Regions from separate parts of the Streptomyces sp. NPDC048612 genome, predicted to be linked through region 3. Evidence: predicted binding sites of a transcription regulator. Region 3 holds the regulator's gene; each other region holds the start of a gene.
The links. Region 3 encodes HrcA, which represses chaperone genes, less so after heat shock. Its sites were predicted from a motif close to TTNGCACTCNGNNNNNCNGAGTGCNAA; they were not measured.

Region 1 (4,209 bases), on a different contig from region 3:
CTCCGGCTTCCTCGCCGTCTATCTGGCCGCGGTGATCCTCGGCAACGCCAAACTGCCGCACGCCCCGGCCACCCGCGGCTTCGCCGAGGGCCTGGGCTGGCTCGGCCAGATCGGCATGTTCGTCCTGCTGGGCCTGCTGGTGACCCCGCACAACCTGATCGACGACATCGTCCCGGCGCTGGTGATCGGCATGATCCTGACGCTGGTGGCCCGGCCGACGTCCGTGTTCGTGGCGCTGCTGCCGTTCCGGGTGCCCTGGCAGGAGAAGGCCCTGCTGTCGTGGGCCGGACTGCGCGGTGCGGTGCCGATTGTGCTGGCCACCATCCCGATGGTGGGCGACGTGCCGGGCAGCGAGCGGGTCTTCAACATCGTCTTCGTGCTGGTCGTGGTCTACACCCTGGTCCAGGGGCCGACCCTGCCCTGGCTGGCCCGGCGGCTGCGGCTGGGCGACGGCAAGGAGGCCGCCGACCTGGGCATCGAGTCGGCGCCCCTGGAGCGGCTGCGCGGCCATCTGCTGTCCACCTCGATCGGCCCGGCGTCCCGTATGCACGGCGTCGAGGTCGGGGAGCTGCGGATGCCCGCGGGCGCGGCCGTCACCCTCATCGTCCGGGACGGCTCCAGCTTCGTGCCCTCGCCGTCGACGGTGCTGCGGCGCGGCGACGAGCTGCTGGTGGTCGCGACCGATCCGGTGCGCGACGCGGCGGAGCGGCGGCTGCAGGCGGTCTCCCAGGGCGGCAAGCTGGCCGGCTGGCTGGGGACCGGCGGCCCCTCGGGGCGGGGCCACAGCCGCCACTGACCCCGCGCCGCAGCGGGAGATACGGAAATGTGCCGCATCTCTCCACGGATACCAAGGAATTCCGTGTGAAGCCCTGGCCTATCCCAGGGCTTCACGCGCTGCGGCCTGTAGCATGAAGAGGCACATCGACGAACCAACTCTGCCTGATGCAGAGCTGGCGCGACCGCTCGGCGGCCGCGGTCCCCCTGCCCCATGCAGCCACCTCTTTGGTGCGGACCACGCGGTATCACTCGGTCCTGCGCGAGAGGACAGCTCTCGGCGCGTACCCGTGAGGACCTCGCGGGTGGCGCTACCAGGCGGCAGAAAGGCCCGGCCGTGGCATCCGCGGTCAAGGACACCCGTACCGGATACGGACCACTCCTCCGCACCCCTGGTGCATGGACATTCCTGCTGCCCGGCTTTCTGGCCCGGCAGCCCTTCGCCATGCTGACGATCGGCATCGTGCTGCTCGTCCAGTCCACCACCGGCTCGTACGGCACCGCGGGCGCGGTGTCCGCCACCACCGGTGTATCGATGGCCCTGTTCGCCCCGCAGAGCGGCAAGCTCGCCGACCGCTTCGGGCAGCGCGCGGTGCTGATCCCCGGCGTCCTGGCGCATGTCGCCGGCGTCGCGGCGCTGATCACCCTGGCCCTCGCCCACGCCCCCCTGTGGACGCTGCTGGCGGTGGCGGTCCCCACGGGCGCCTCGACTCCGCAGGTCGGCCCGATGGTGCGGGCCCGCTGGGCGGCCCGGCTGGGCGGCAGCCCGCTGATGCCGACGGCCGCCGCCTTCGAGTCGGTGACGGACGAGTTCACCTTCGTGGTCGGCCCGGTGCTGGCGACCGCGCTGTGCACCGGGGTCCACCCGGCGGCCGGGCTGGTCGCCGAGGCCGCGCTGACGCTGGCCGGCGGGCTGCTGTTCGCCGCGCAGCGGCGCAGCCAGCCGGCCGTGCACCGGGCGCGGACCGGCGAACCGGCGCGCGTCTCGGCGCTGTCGGTCCCCGGTGTCCGCGTGCTGATCGTGGCCTTCCTGGGCATCGGCTCGGTCTTCGGCGGTATGCAGGTCTCGCTGACGGCGTTCACCGAGCACATCGGGCAGCCCGGCATCAACGGCGTGCTCTACGGGATCTTCGCGGGCGGCAACATGCTCGCCGGGATCGTCTGCGGCGCCCTCGCCTGGAAGGTGGGCCCGCGGCGCCGTCTGCTGGTGGCCTACGGGCTGCTGGCGCTGGCCACCGTCCCGCTGTGGGCGGTCACCGCGGTGCCGCTGCTGGGCGCCGTCGGCCTGGTCGTCGGCCTGTGCATCGCCCCGGCCCTGATCACCGGCTACACGCTGGTGGAGTCGCTGGTGCCGGCCGCCGCCCGCACCGAGGCCTTCACCTGGCTGACCGGCGCGGTCGCGCTGGGCCAGGCGGCCGCGGCGACCTCGGCCGGCCAGCTGGCGGACCGCTTCGGGCCGAGCACCGGGTTCCTGGTGCCGCTGGCCGGTACGGCGCTGGCCCTGGTGGTGCTGCTGGCGCTCCGCGCCCACCTGCTGCCGCGCACCCCGGCGGCGGCCTCCCCCGTCGCCTCGCAGGGCGCCGACGCCCGGGTCCCGGCCGTTTCCGACGACCGGGAACGGGAGCTGGCGCGCGCCTGACCGAGCGTGGGGTCGGTCACCGTCCGCCGGTCACGGTGGACTGGCGGGCGGGAATACTGCAATATGGAGCGTCGTTAGCACTCATCGAGTGAGAGTGCCAGGAGGAAGTCAAGTGCCGACCTACCAGTACCAGTGCACCGAGTGCGGCGAGGGCCTCGAGGCGGTGCAGAAGTTCACCGACGACGCGCTCACGGAGTGCCCCAGCTGCAACGGACGCCTCAAGAAGGTGTTCTCCGCGGTCGGCATCGTCTTCAAGGGCTCCGGCTTCTACCGCAACGACAGCCGCGGCTCGTCGTCCAGCAGCAGCCCCGCGAAGAGCTCCAGCACCTCGGGCACGTCCTCCTCGGACTCGTCCGGCTCTTCGGACACGTCGAGCTCCTCGTCCGGCAGCTCGGACAGCAAGTCCGCCTCCCCGGCCGCCGCTTCGTCCTCGGGCAGCAGCTCCGCCGCCTGACCCGCGCTTCTCCGGGCCCCGCCGTCACCGACGGCGGGGCCCGTTGCCTTGCGGTTTTCTTCCGTCTCCGTCAGCCACTCTCCCCCGTTGCCGCGCCCCGATAGTGTGACCGGCATGGCTGACGCGGAGATTGGCGTTATCGGCGGATCGGGCTTCTACTCGTTCCTCGACGACGTGACCGAGATCACAGTGGACACCCCGTACGGGCGCCCGAGCGACTCCCTGTTCACGGGGGAGGTCGCCGGCCGCCAGGTCGCGTTCCTGCCCCGGCACGGCCGCGACCACCATCTCCCGCCGCACCGCATCAATTACCGCGCCAACCTGTGGGCACTGCGCTCACTCGGCGTGCGCCAGGTCCTCGGCCCGTGTGCGGTCGGCGGGCTGCGCCCCGAATACGGCCCCGGCACGCTCCTGGTCCCCGACCAGCTCGTCGACCGCACCAAGGCCCGCACCCAGACCTACTTCGACGGCGAGCCCCTGCCCGACGGCAGCGTCCCCAACGTCGTCCATCTGACCTTCGCCGACCCCTACTGCCCCACCGGTCGCCGCGCCGCCCTCTCGGCGGCCCGCGGCCGGGACTGGGAGCCGGTGGACGGCGGCACCCTCGTCGTCATCGAGGGCCCCCGCTTCTCGACCCGCGCCGAATCGCGCTGGCACGCCGCCCAGGGCTGGTCGGTGGTCGGCATGACCGGCCACCCCGAGGCGGTCCTGGCCCGCGAACTGGGCCTCTGCTACACCTCGTTGTCCCTCGTCACCGACCTGGACGCGGGCACCGAGACCGGCGAGGGCGTCTCCCACGAGGAGGTCTTCCGGGTCTTCGCCGAGAACGTCGGCCGGCTGCGCGAGGTCCTCTTCGACGCGGTCGCCGCCCTCCCCGACAACGCGGCCCGCGACTGCCTGTGCACCGGCGCCCACGCCGGCTGGGACCTGGGCATCGAACTGCCGTAACGCCGCCGCGGGACGCTCGGCCTCCCCCTCCCGGGTGGCCGAGTTGTCCACAGCGACGTGGTCGTCCACAGCCCGGAGCGGGCGGACGGGGCCGTGCGGCACGGTGGTGATCAGCGGTTCACCCGACCTCACCACCTCACAGGCGGTACCACCATGCTCCGTACCTCGCCCGCTCCCTCTTCGCCCGCCCTCGCCGGCGTCTCCAGCCTCACCGGCCCCGATGCCCTCTCTCCGCCGCTCCCCGCTCCCCCGCCGTGTGAGGTGCCGCACTTCCCGCCGGTGCGGGCCGGCGGCGGGAGGCACCGATGGGGGCGGAGCGCGCGGCAGCGCTTACTGGCGGCCGGGCTGGCGATGACCGCCGCGGCACTGGCCGGCGGGGCATCGTACGGGGCCG
Region 2 (4,209 bases), on a different contig from region 3:
CTCGACATCGCGCGCCGTACGGGCGGAGCCGTGGAGGACGTCGACGACGCGCAGGTCGTGGACGCGATCAAGCTGCTGGCCAGGACGGAAGGGATCTTCGCGGAGACCGCGGGCGGGGTGACCGTCGGCGTGACCAAGAAGCTGATCGAGGACGGCGTGCTCGACCCGTCCCTGACCACCGTCGTCCTGAACACCGGTGACGGCCTCAAGACCCTCGACGCGGTCGCCCCGACGTCCGGTCCCACGGCCACGATCCGTCCGGACCTGGACGCGTTCCGCGCGGCCGGCCTGGCCGGCTGAGGCCGACGGCCCGTCCGGCGGACGAGGCCGCGCCCCAGCCCCCGAACTCGTACTCCGTACCCCTGGAAGGCAGAACCATGAGCGTCAAGGTCCGCATCCCCACCATCCTCCGCACGTACACCGGCGGCCAGGCCGAGGTCCCCGCCGAGGGCGCGACCCTCTCCGAGGTGATCGCCGACCTGGAGCAGAACCACCAGGGCATCGCGGCCCGTGTGCTGGACGACGCCGGGAAGCTGCGCCGCTTCGTGAACGTGTACGTCAACGACGACGATGTGCGCTTCGAGCAGGGCCTGGAGACGCCCACCCCGGACGGTGCGGGCATCTCCATCATCCCGGCGGTGGCCGGCGGGTGCTGATTTGCGCCAACTCTTCTCCTGCATGACCGGAATTGCCCCGTCCGCCAGAAAGCGGACGGGGCAATTCCGTGTTGTGAAAGGAGATACCATTGGGGTGATCCCCCTCGGGATATCACCGCGCGCATGCCGAACGCATATGTGTTCGTGATCAGTTGTGGCCAAAGTGTGGGCGGTATTTGTCGCCTAGGTGCGCTATGCCCGGCCCGACTTGCCCTGGAGAACCAGGACTTAGGCGCATATTGCCGATTCTCGGCCTCCAGAATTCTCGTCCGATTGACCTGTTGCTCTGGGCATCTGTGCAGATACATTCAGCGGCGGTCGACGCGTTCCGGCGCACACCCCACGGGCCTTCGCGGGGTGAGGTCTGACCCGGGTCCGCGGAGTGCGGTCCTGCGCAAGGGCCAGTAATAGGGGAGTTAGGCATGGCTCAGGGCACCGTCAAGTGGTTCAACGCGGAGAAGGGGTACGGCTTCATCGCGGTCGACGGTGGTGCGGATGTTTTCGTCCACTACAGCGCGATCCAGATGGACGGTTACCGCACCCTTGAGGAGGGTCAGCGGGTCGAGTTCGAGATCTCGCAGGGCCAGAAGGGGCCGCAGGCGGACATGGTCCGGGTGGCCGGCTGAGGCGCCGACCGACAACTGCGTGACGAAGGCCCGTACCCCTGAGGGGGTACGGGCCTTCGGCTGTTCACCGGGCGGGCGGGGCTCCCTCGCCCCTGGGTGCCCGGCTCGCGCGTCCCCCCGGCCGCCAACCCGCGGGTGTCTTCTTCGAAGCCGCCTTGCACTCGACGGGTGCGAGTGCTAATCATTGGCGTTAGCACTCTCCCAGTGAGAGTGACAAAGAAGGACCGGGTCGGTGAGGCCCGCAGGCCGCGTGGGGCAAGGAACCACACAGGCTTGCAGGTCGTCCGTCGCGGGCGCCAGCGCGGTCCGGAGAAATCCTTCCCCAAGCTCTCAACTGCGTTCGAGCAGGGGAGACCCCATTAGTCCGGGAGGACCACTTCACATGGCCAAGATCATCGCGTTCGACGAGGAGGCACGGCGCGGTCTCGAGCGCGGGATGAACCAGCTCGCCGACGCCGTCAAGGTCACCCTCGGCCCCAAGGGCCGCAACGTCGTCCTCGAGAAGAAGTGGGGCGCCCCCACGATCACCAACGATGGTGTGTCCATCGCCAAGGAGATCGAGCTCGAGGACCCGTACGAGAAGATCGGCGCCGAGCTGGTCAAGGAGGTCGCGAAGAAGACGGACGACGTCGCCGGTGACGGCACGACGACCGCGACCGTCCTGGCCCAGGCCCTGGTCCGCGAGGGCCTGCGCAACGTCGCCGCCGGCGCCAACCCGATGGCCCTCAAGCGCGGTATCGAGCGCGCCGTCGAGGCCGTCTCCGCCGCCCTGCTGGAGCAGGCCAAGGACGTGGAGACCAAGGAGCAGATCGCTTCGACCGCCTCCATCTCCGCCGCCGACACCCAGATCGGCGAGCTGATCGCCGAGGCCATGGACAAGGTCGGCAAGGAAGGCGTCATCACCGTCGAGGAGTCCCAGACCTTCGGTCTGGAGCTGGAACTCACCGAGGGTATGCGCTTCGACAAGGGCTACATCTCGGCGTACTTCGCGACCGACATGGAGCGCATGGAAGCCGCGCTCGACGACCCGTACATCCTCATCGTCAACTCCAAGATCGGCAGTGTGAAGGACCTGCTGCCGCTCCTGGAGAAGGTCATGCAGTCCGGCAAGCCGCTGCTGATCATCGCCGAGGACGTCGAGGGCGAGGCCCTGTCGACCCTGGTCGTCAACAAGATCCGTGGCACCTTCAAGTCCGTCGCCGTCAAGGCCCCGGGCTTCGGTGACCGCCGCAAGGCCATGCTCGGCGACATCGCCATCCTCACCGGTGGCACCGTCATCTCCGAGGAGGTCGGCCTCAAGCTGGAGAACGCCGGTCTCGAACTGCTCGGCCGCGCCCGCAAGGTCGTCATCACCAAGGACGAGACCACCATCGTCGACGGTGCCGGTGACAGCGACCAGGTCCAGGGCCGCGTCAACCAGATCCGCGCCGAGATCGAGAACAGCGACTCGGACTACGACCGCGAGAAGCTCCAGGAGCGTCTGGCGAAGCTGGCCGGCGGCGTGGCCGTCATCAAGGCCGGTGCCGCCACCGAGGTCGAGCTCAAGGAGCGCAAGCACCGCATCGAGGACGCCGTTCGCAACGCGAAGGCGGCCGTCGAGGAGGGCATCGTCGCCGGCGGTGGCGTCGCCCTGCTCCAGGCCTCCCAGGTCTTCGAGAAGCTGGAGCTCGAGGGTGACGAGGCGACCGGCGCCAACGCCGTGAAGCTCGCCCTGGAGGCCCCGCTCAAGCAGATCTCCGTCAACGGCGGCCTTGAGGGCGGCGTCGTGGTGGAGAAGGTGCGCAACCTGGCCGTCGGCCACGGTCTGAACGCCGCGACCGGCGAGTACGTCGACATGATCGCCGAGGGCATCATCGACCCGGCCAAGGTGACGCGCTCCGCGCTGCAGAACGCCGCCTCCATCGCGGCGCTCTTCCTCACCACCGAGGCCGTCATCGCCGACAAGCCGGAGAAGGCCGCCCCGGCGGGCGCTCCGGGCGGTATGCCGGGCGGTGACATGGACTTCTGATCCCGCGCGGATCGGAACGCTGATCCTCCCGGATCAACACGTCCACACGTTCGCCGGGGCGGCACCCTCCTTCAGGGGGGGGGTGCCGCCCCGGCGGCGTTTTTGCGGGCGGGCGATACGGCTCCGGCGGGCGGCGGTTGGCGCTGTTGTGAGGCGGTGGTGGCGGTCTCGGTGAACTCGGCCGGTCTCGGCGGTCAGGTGCGCGGTGTTGCGCGCTTGCGGCGGATGAGACAGCTCCCGGCGCACAGGCCCCCGCTCACCGCCAGCAGGACGGCGCCGATGACGGTGCCCGGTCCCGGCGGGGGATCGGGGTCCACGTGCAGGGTGCTCTCGTAGGCGTAGAGGACCACTTCATTGATGTGCGCCCCGGACCGCTGCGGCGGTACGTACGGAGGTGGTGGCGCCTCGCTTGCCAGCAGCAGCGCGGCTCCGCCGACGGCGAGCACCAGGGCGCTGCCCACCACGATCAGCCTGCCGCGCCACGGGCGGCGTAATCGAATCCACATGCGCCGACCTTACTGCGGGCAGTTTGTGCGCGACGGGCCATGAATGCGTCCCTCCCTCGCCACCGGCCGGGCCGGCTCGTGAAATGCATTTCGGGGGCTGGATTCGAGCGGCTGTGCCCGTGTCGCGTGATGCTTCGGCAGGCCTTTCCGGACCGGTGGGGACAGGGCTGCCCGGAGGCGTTTGCGTGCCGGGTGCGTGGAGGAGCTCGCGCAGGGGCTGCACACATTTCAACTTTTGCGGTTCCGCTGCTACGGCGTCGCTTCCTGGGATTCCGCTGCGGTGAGCCGTACGCCGGGTGATTTCCTTTGTGGGCGTCCTCTCTCAGGGGGGATTCTGCGTGCTCGGCTGGTAAGGAAGAGGTCCACTCCTCAACCATTCTGACGAGAGCGGGCTGGACCGCCGGGCTGGACCG
Region 3 (4,209 bases):
ACGCCCTCCAGGTACTCCACGACGACGCCCTCGATGCGCAGGTCGTCGCCCCACACCCGCTCCACCAGCTCGGCGTCGTGCCGGCCCTCCACGTAGATGCGCCCGGCGCGGGCGACCCGCGCGCGGGCGCCGGGCACGGCGACGGAGCCCGAGGCCGTGCGTGCGGGGCGGCTCGGCGCCGGCGTGCCCTGGGGGCGTACGAGGGTGACCACCTTGCCCTCCAGGAGGAAGCCGCGCGGCTCCATGGGAAAGACACGGTGCTTGCCGAAGCGGTCCTCCAGGGTGACCGTCGGACCCTGCGCGGTCTTCTCGCAGCGGATCACCGCACCACAGAAGCCCGAGGTGACCTCTTCGACGACCAGATCGGGATCGGCGGGAACCTCGGGCGCGGGGCGCTGCTTCTTCCAGGGCGGGGTGAGGTCGGGGCTGTAGCGCTTGCTCTGCATGGGGGCCTGTCTGTGGGTGGCGGGCGGATCAGGAGGGGGCGACGCCGAAGCGGGCGGCGAGGGCGTCCCGTTGGGCGCGGACGAAGCGGGCGTCCACCACGGCGCCGTGGCCGGGAACGTACCGGGCGTCCTCGCCGCCGAGGGACAGCAGCCGGTCCAGCGCGCCGGGCCAGCGCTGCGGCAGCGCGTCCGGGCCTGCCTGGGGCTCGCCGGACTCCTCGACCAGGTCGCCGCAGAAGACGATCTCCGGGGACCCGCCCCGGCCGGGCACCAGGACCGCCAGGTCGTGCGCGGAGTGGCCCGGCCCGACGTTGGCGAGCAGCACCTGCCGGTCGCCGAGCTCGACGGTCAGCTGGTCGTGGACGTGGTGGTGCGGGGCGACCAGCAGATCGGCGGCCTCGGCGGCGGCGTCCCGGTCGACGCCGTGCCGGATCGCGTCGTGCCGCAGCTCGTCCTTGCCGCGGCGCAGCAGGTCGCCCAGCCCGGCCGCGCCGAAGACCTCGACGCCCGCGAAGGCGGCGGTGCCCAGGACATGATCGAAGTGGGGGTGGGTGAGCGCGACATGCGTCACGTCGCGGCCCAGCACACCGCGGATCGCCCGCCGCAGATCCGCACCGTCGCGCAGGGTCGCGCCGGTGTCGACGATCATGACGCCGGTGGTCCCCGCGATCACGCCGATCGTCTCGTCCCAGCCCGGCATCCGGCGTCTGGCGACACCGTCACCGAGCTGTTCCCAACGGGCCTCTTCCCAAGCAGTGCGCATACCGAGACGCTAGCGCCATCGCGATAGCGTTGCCCGACAGATCGCCCGAACACGGTCACCGGGCGGGTGCTGTGTGCGGCCACCCTTGCCGGGTCCGTGCTACTCGGCCGTACACTGGCTCAAGGTCTGGCACTCGGCCCGTGTGAGTGCCAGGAGAGTCGAGACGGCGGACGGCCGGACTGGAGGTGCGCGGGATGCTCAGTGAACGCAGGCTCGAGGTGCTGCGCGCCATCGTCCAGGACTATGTCGGGACGGAGGAGCCGGTCGGCTCCAAGGCCCTGACCGAACGCCATCAGCTCGGTGTCTCCCCGGCCACCGTCCGCAACGACATGGCGGTCCTGGAGGACGAGGGGTTCATCGCCCAGCCGCACACCAGCGCCGGGCGTATCCCCACCGACAAGGGCTACCGCCTGTTCGTCGACAAGCTGGCCGGTGTGAAGCCGCTGTCCAGCCCGGAGCGGCGGGCGATCCAGAACTTCCTGGACGGCGCCGTCGACCTCGACGACGTGGTGGGCCGCACGGTCCGGCTGCTGGCGCAGCTGACCCGGCAGGTCGCGGTCGTGCAGTACCCGTCCCTGACCCGGTCCACGGTCCGGCACGTCGAGCTGCTGGCGCTGGCCCCGGCCCGGCTGATGCTGGTGCTGATCACGGACACCGGGCGGGTCGAGCAGCGGCTGATCGACTGCCAGGCACCGTTCGGCGAGACCTCCCTCGCGGACCTGCGGGCCCGGCTCAACAGCCGGGTGGTGGGGCGCCGGTTCGCGGATGTGCCGCGGTTGGTGCAGGATCTCCCGGAGTCCTTCGAGCAGGACGACCGCGGCACGGTCTCGACAGTGCTGTCGGTGTTGCTGGAGACTCTGGTGGAGGAGACCGAAGAGCGGCTGATGATCGGCGGCACCGCAAATCTCACGCGCTTCGGGCATGATTTCCCGCTGACCATCCGGCCGGTGCTGGAGGCGCTGGAAGAGCATGTGGTGATGCTCAAGCTGCTCGGGGAAGCCAATGACTCGGGCATGACCGTACGCATCGGGCATGAGAATGCCCACGAAGGCCTGGCGTCCACATCGGTCGTCACGGTCGGCTACGGTTCGGGCGACGAGGCAGTCGCCAAACTCGGCGTGGTCGGACCGACCCGCATGGACTACCCCGGAACGATGGGAGCGGTACGCGCAGTGGCACGTTACGTCGGACAAATCCTCGCGGAGTCGTAAGTGGCCACGGATTACTACTCGGTCCTCGGCATCGGACGCGACGCCTCGCAGGACCAGATCAAGAAGGCCTTCCGCCGGCTCGCGCGTGAGCTGCACCCGGACGTGAACCCGGACCCGAAGACCCAGGAGCGGTTCAAGGAGATCAACGCCGCTTACGAGGTGCTGTCGGACCCGCAGAAGAAGCAGGTCTACGACCTCGGCGGGGACCCGCTCTCGCAGGCCGGCGGCGGCCAGGGCGCGGGCGGCTTCGGCGCGGGCTTCGGCAACTTCTCCGACATCATGGACGCGTTCTTCGGCACCGCGTCGCAGCGCGGGCCGCGCTCGCGCACCCGCCGCGGCCAGGACGCCATGATCCGGCTCGACATCGAGCTGAACGAGGCGGCCTTCGGCACGACCAAGGACATCCAGGTCGACACCGCCGTCGTCTGTACGACGTGCAGCGGCGAGGGCGCGGCGCCGGGCACCTCGGCGCAGACCTGCGACATGTGCCGCGGCCGCGGTGAGGTCTCGCAGGTCACCCGGTCGTTCCTCGGCCAGGTCATGACCTCGCGGCCGTGCCCGCAGTGCCAGGGCTTCGGCACGGTCGTCCCGACGCCGTGCCACGAGTGCGCGGGCGACGGGCGCATCCGCTCCCGCCGCACCCTGACCGTCAAGATCCCGGCCGGTGTCGACAACGGCACCCGCATCCAGCTCGCGGGCGAGGGCGAGGTCGGCCCCGGTGGCGGCCCCGCCGGTGACCTCTACGTGGAGATCCACGAGGTCGCGCACTCGGTGTTCCAGCGCCGCGGCGACGATCTGCACTGCACGGTCACCATCCCGATGACGGCGGCAGCGCTGGGCACGAAGTGTCCGCTGGAGACGCTGGACGGGGTGGAGGAGATCGATGTCCGGCCCGGTACCCAGTCCGGCCAGTCGATCCCGCTGCACCAGCGCGGGGTGACCCATCTGCGCGGCGGCGGCCGGGGCGACCTCATCGTCCATGTCGAGGTGCAGACGCCTTCCAAGCTCGACGCCGAGCAGGAGGAGGTGCTGCGGCGGCTGGCCAAGCTGCGCGGCGAGGAGCGGCCCACGGGGCAGTTCCAGCCGGGACAGCAGGGGTTGTTCTCCCGTCTGAAGGACGCGTTCAACGGGCGATAGCCCAGGTCGGCCCGGGGGTGGCGGTACCTCCCCGGGCCCGCGCGGATGCCGCCGCCCCGGTGCGGGGCGGCGTGCCGGGCGTGACACGATGTGCTCATGCCCACCGCGCTGACCGATCTCTGCCGCTACCCGATCGTGCAGGCCCCGATGGCGGGAGGCGGCTCCGGACCCGAGCTGGCCGCCGCCGTCTGCGGCGCCGGCGGTCTCGGCTTCCTCGCCGCCGGCTACAAGACCGCCGACGGCATGTACCAGGAGATCAAACAGCTGCGGTCGCTGACCGACCGCCCCTTCGGCGTCAATCTCTTCATGCCGCAGCCCTCCCTGGCCGACGCCTCCGTCGTCGAGGTCTACCGCGAACAGCTCGCCGGCGAGGCCACCTGGTACGAGACCGAGCTCGGCGACACCGACGGGCCCATCGACGACGGCTACGAGGCCAAGCTCGCGATACTGCGGGAGGACCCGGTGCCGGTGGTGTCCTTCACCTTCGGCTGCCCCTCGCGCGCCGTCCTCGACGCGTTCGCCAAGGTCGGCACGTACACCGTCGTCACGGTCACCACCGCCGCCGAGGCGCAGGCCGCGCAGTGGTCGGGCGCCGACGCGGTCTGTGTGCAGGGCGTGGAGGCCGGCGGCCACCAGGGCACCCACCGGGACG
Region 4 (4,209 bases), on a different contig from region 3:
CGGGGAACCCGGGCGCCCGGCCCCGCCGGAAAACCCGAGGACCCGGGTCCCGCCGCAGCGGGACCCGGGTCCTGGGTGAAGCAGACCGACGCGGCGCGTCAGCCGAGCCGACGGCTCAGGTCAGTGCGCGTGGCCGTGACCGTGACCGGCCTCCGGCTCCTCCTCGGCGGGCTTCTCGACGACCAGGGTCTCGGTCGTCAGCAGCAGCGAGGCGATCGACGCGGCGTTCTCCAGCGCGGAGCGGGTGACCTTGACCGGGTCGATGACGCCGGCCTTGACCAGGTCGCCGTACTCGCCGGTGGCGGCGTTGAAGCCGTTGCCCTTGTCCTGCTCGGCGACCTTCGCGGTGATGACGTAGCCCTCAAGGCCGGCGTTCTCCGCGATCCAGCGCAGCGGCTCGACGACGGCGCGGCGGACGACGGCGACACCGGTGGCCTCGTCGCCCTCCTTGCCGAGGGAGCCCTCCAGCACCTTGCCGGCGTGGACCAGAGCGGAGCCACCACCGGAGACGATGCCCTCCTCGACCGCGGCGCGGGTCGCGGAGATGGCGTCCTCCAGACGGTGCTTCTTCTCCTTGAGCTCGACCTCGGTGGCCGCACCCACGCGGATGACGCAGACGCCACCGGCGAGCTTGGCGAGGCGCTCCTGAAGCTTCTCGCGGTCCCAGTCCGAGTCGGTGGACTCGATCTCGGCCTTGATCTGGGCCACGCGGCCGGCCACGTCCTCGGCCTTGCCGCCACCGTCGACGATGGTGGTGTCGTCCTTGGTGACGGTGACCCGGCGGGCGGTGCCGAGCACGTCCAGACCGGCCTGGTCGAGCTTGAGGCCGACCTCCTCGGCGATGACGGTGGCACCGGTGAGGGTGGCCATGTCGCCGAGCATCGCCTTGCGGCGGTCACCGAAGCCGGGGGCCTTGACGGCCACGGCGTTGAAGGTGCCACGGATCTTGTTCACGACCAGGGTCGACAGGGCCTCGCCCTCGACGTCCTCGGCGATGATCAGCAGCGGCTTGGAGGAGCCGGCCTGGATGACCTTCTCCAGCAGCGGCAGCAGGTCCTGGATCGAGCCGATCTTGCCCTGGTGGATCAGGATGTACGGGTCCTCGAGGACGGCCTCCATACGCTCCTGGTCGGTGACCATGTACGGCGACAGGTAGCCCTTGTCGAAGGCCATGCCCTCGGTGAAGTCCAGCTCCAGACCGAAGGTGTTGGACTCCTCGACGGTGATGACACCGTCCTTGCCGACCTTGTCCATGGCCTCGGCGATCAGCTCGCCGACCTGCTTGTCCTGCGCGGACAGACCGGCCACGGCGGCGATGTCGGTCTTGTCGTCGATCGGACGGGCGGTCGCGAGGAGCTCCTCGGACACGGCCTTGACGGCGGCGTCGATGCCCTTCTTCAGGGCGGCGGGGGAGGCGCCGGCGGCGACGTTGCGCAGGCCCTCGCGGACCAGCGCCTGGGCCAGCACGGTGGCGGTGGTGGTGCCGTCACCCGCGATGTCGTTGGTCTTGGTCGCCACCTCCTTGACGAGCTGGGCGCCGAGGTTCTCGTACGGGTCGTCGACCTCGACCTCACGGGCGATGGTGACGCCGTCGTTGGTGATGGTCGGCGCGCCGAACTTCTTGTCGATGACGACGTTGCGGCCCTTGGGGCCGATGGTCACCTTGACCGTGTCGGCAAGCTTGTTGACGCCGCGCTCAAGGGCGCGACGGGCGTCCTCGTCGAACTTCAGGATCTTCGCCATGGGTTGCTTCAAGTCCTCTCAATGCGATCCTCGGCCACGACGTGGGGACCGCTGTCGCTCAAACGGACTGCGCCCCTGCCCCGGTTGTTTAGACGCGGGAAACCAGGGGCGCAGATCACGGCAAAACCGGGTGACTTACTTCTCGACGATCGCGAGCACGTCGCGAGCCGAGAGAACGAGGTAGTCCTCGTTGTTGTACTTCACCTCGGTGCCGCCGTACTTGCTGTAGAGCACGACGTCGCCGACCTTCACGTCGAGCTCGACGCGCTTGCCGTCCTCGACCCGGCCCGGGCCCACGGCCAGGACAACGCCCTCCTGGGGCTTCTCCTTGGCGGTGTCCGGAATGACCAGGCCCGAAGCCGTGGTCTGCTCGGCGTCGAGCGGCTGGACCACAATGCGGTCCTCAAGCGGCTTGATGGCAACCTTGGAGCTGGTGGTCGTCACGATCCGACCTCCCCCTTCGGAGATCTCACGGGGTTAACTGTCTGAGGTGGCGACCAGGTCGATCCGTCGTCGCGGGTGCCGGACCTGCCCGTCGCTGTGTTGGCACTCCCCACTGGAGAGTGCCAACGCCGAGACTATGACGCGGTTAGCACTCGGTCAAGCGGAGTGCCAGCGCGGCGGGGAGTCTTCGTCCGCCGCCGGTTGACCGGCCGGGAGGAGCCGCGGTTTCCCGGCCCGCCCACATTCGGCGATCATGGCCATCTACAGCGGGGGCGGGGCGGGTTACGAGACAACTATCGGGAAGATTCCCGGCGCATCGGACATACCTCCCCCTGCTCTCGCAACCAGGCCACCGGCTGCCTCGTCTACCTCCCCGACTGCCGGGCGGACGAACCGGGCCCGTTCCCGGCCGGCCGGCGGCCTCGACGACCGATGGCGGAGGAAAACCCGTGCGTCCCACGACCAGAGTTCCCCGGAGGGCCAGGGTCCCGGAGAGCGATGTCGAACGCACCATGACGTTCGAGGCGCTGGCCCAGGCGCCGGACCGGCGGAGGACCGAGGCACGGCTGCTCGCCCTCGTCGTCCTGATCGCGGTCTTCGGCCACGCCTACACCGGCCTGTCGATGGAGGGCCGGCTGTCCGCCGGACTGGCCGGCTTCGCCGCCGGCATGGCCCTCATGGCGCTGGTCCCGCATCTGGTCCTGCGCCGGTTCGCGCCCCGCGCCGATCCGCTGATCCTGCCGCTGGCGACCCTGCTGTCCGGAATAGGCCTGGTACTGCTGCACCGCCTGGACCTCACCTACGCGAAGTCGCCACGGCTGAAGATCGCCGCGGCGGCCGACGGCCAGCTGGTGTGGACCGCGATCGGGGTGGCGGTCTGCGTCGTCATCCTGCTGGTACTGCGCGACCACCGCATCCTGCAGCGCTACATCTATCTGACGATGGTGATCGCGCTCGTACTGCTGATGGCGCCGGCCTTCTTCGGCGCCGACATGTACGGCGCCAAGCGGTGGATTCTGCTGGGGCCGCTGTCGCTGCAGCCCGGCGAGTTCGTGAAGATCATGATCTCGGTGTTCTTCGCCGGCTACCTCACCGTCAACCGCGACGCGCTGGCGCTGGCCGGCCGCCGCGTCCTGGGCATGCAGCTGCCCCCGGGGCGCCAACTCGCGCCGATCTTCACGATCTGGGCGATCAGCCTGCTGGTGCTGATCTTCGAACGGGACCTGGGCACCTCGCTGATCTTCTTCGGCGTCTTCGTGATCATGCTCTACATGGCCACCGACCGCACCAGCTGGGTGGTCTGCGGTCTGCTGATGGCCACGGTCGGCGCGGCCGTCGTCGGCTCCCTCGAACCCCATGTCCACGGCCGGGTCACCGCCTGGCTGGACCCCATGCGGGCGTTCACCAGGGCCGGCCAGGCGGAGCACATGTCCGACCAGCTCGCCCAGGCGCTGCTCAGCTTCGGCAGCGGGGGCATCAGCGGCAGCGGCCTGGGCCAGGGCCACCCCGAGCTGATCGGCTTCGCCGGCAACAGCGACTTCATCCTCACCACCGTCGGCGAGGAGTTGGGGCTGGCCGGGGTGATGGCCGTGATCATGCTCTACGTCCTGCTGGCCCAGCGCGGCCTGCGGGTCGGGCTGAGCGCCCGCGACCCCTTCGGCAAGCTGCTCGCGGTCGGTCTCTCCGGTGCGCTGCTGCTCCAGGTCTTCGTCGTCTCCGGCGGCGTCACCGGCCTCATCCCCCTCACCGGCAAGGCGCTCCCGTTCCTCGCCAAGGGGGGCTCCTCGTTGGTCGCCAATTGGGTCATGGTGGCCCTGCTCCTGCGGATCAGCGATCACGCGCAGCGGCGGCGCGAGCCGGTGTGAGGGCTTCCCACGTTTTCGGCTTTCCCGCCGTGGTGGCTCGCGTCGTTTCGGGTCCGCTGCGCGGGGCGTGGCATCGGGTGATGTTTGCGCTTCCCCGCCGTTGCGCCTGCGGCGGGCGGGTCCGCTGCGCGGGGCTGTCGAGGTGCGGTGACGGGCC

Region 1: a site for HrcA is predicted at 2,488-2,514, ahead of ACGFN2_RS17685 (FmdB family zinc ribbon protein). Genes of this name have one in related genera too.
Region 2: a site for HrcA is predicted at 1,473-1,499, ahead of groL (chaperonin GroEL). Genes of this name have one in related genera too.
Region 4: a site for HrcA is predicted at 2,333-2,359, ahead of groES (co-chaperone GroES). Genes of this name have one in related genera too.

The regions. Positions count from the first base shown of each region.
Region 1 covers NZ_JBICVV010000010.1:137,543-141,751, reverse strand. Annotated here, with positions in the region: gene ACGFN2_RS17695 (potassium/proton antiporter) at 1-796, shown strand, start outside; gene ACGFN2_RS17690 (MFS transporter) at 1,112-2,413, shown strand; gene ACGFN2_RS17685 (FmdB family zinc ribbon protein) at 2,526-2,867, shown strand; gene ACGFN2_RS17680 (S-methyl-5'-thioadenosine phosphorylase) at 2,982-3,815, shown strand.
Region 2 covers NZ_JBICVV010000026.1:27,839-32,047, forward strand. Annotated here, with positions in the region: gene thrC (threonine synthase) at 1-300, shown strand, start outside; gene ACGFN2_RS30290 (MoaD/ThiS family protein) at 378-656, shown strand; gene ACGFN2_RS30295 (cold-shock protein) at 1,079-1,282, shown strand; gene groL (chaperonin GroEL) at 1,665-3,290, shown strand; gene ACGFN2_RS30305 (hypothetical protein) at 3,485-3,796, opposite strand.
Region 3 covers NZ_JBICVV010000015.1:185,355-189,563, forward strand. Annotated here, with positions in the region: gene ACGFN2_RS23070 (DUF3097 domain-containing protein) at 1-446, opposite strand, end outside; gene ACGFN2_RS23075 (MBL fold metallo-hydrolase) at 475-1,209, opposite strand; gene hrcA (heat-inducible transcriptional repressor HrcA) at 1,404-2,420, shown strand; gene dnaJ (molecular chaperone DnaJ) at 2,421-3,557, shown strand; gene ACGFN2_RS23090 (nitronate monooxygenase) at 3,654-4,209, shown strand, end outside.
Region 4 covers NZ_JBICVV010000024.1:9,241-13,449, forward strand. Annotated here, with positions in the region: gene groL (chaperonin GroEL) at 121-1,743, opposite strand; gene groES (co-chaperone GroES) at 1,879-2,187, opposite strand; gene ACGFN2_RS28950 (FtsW/RodA/SpoVE family cell cycle protein) at 2,700-4,052, shown strand.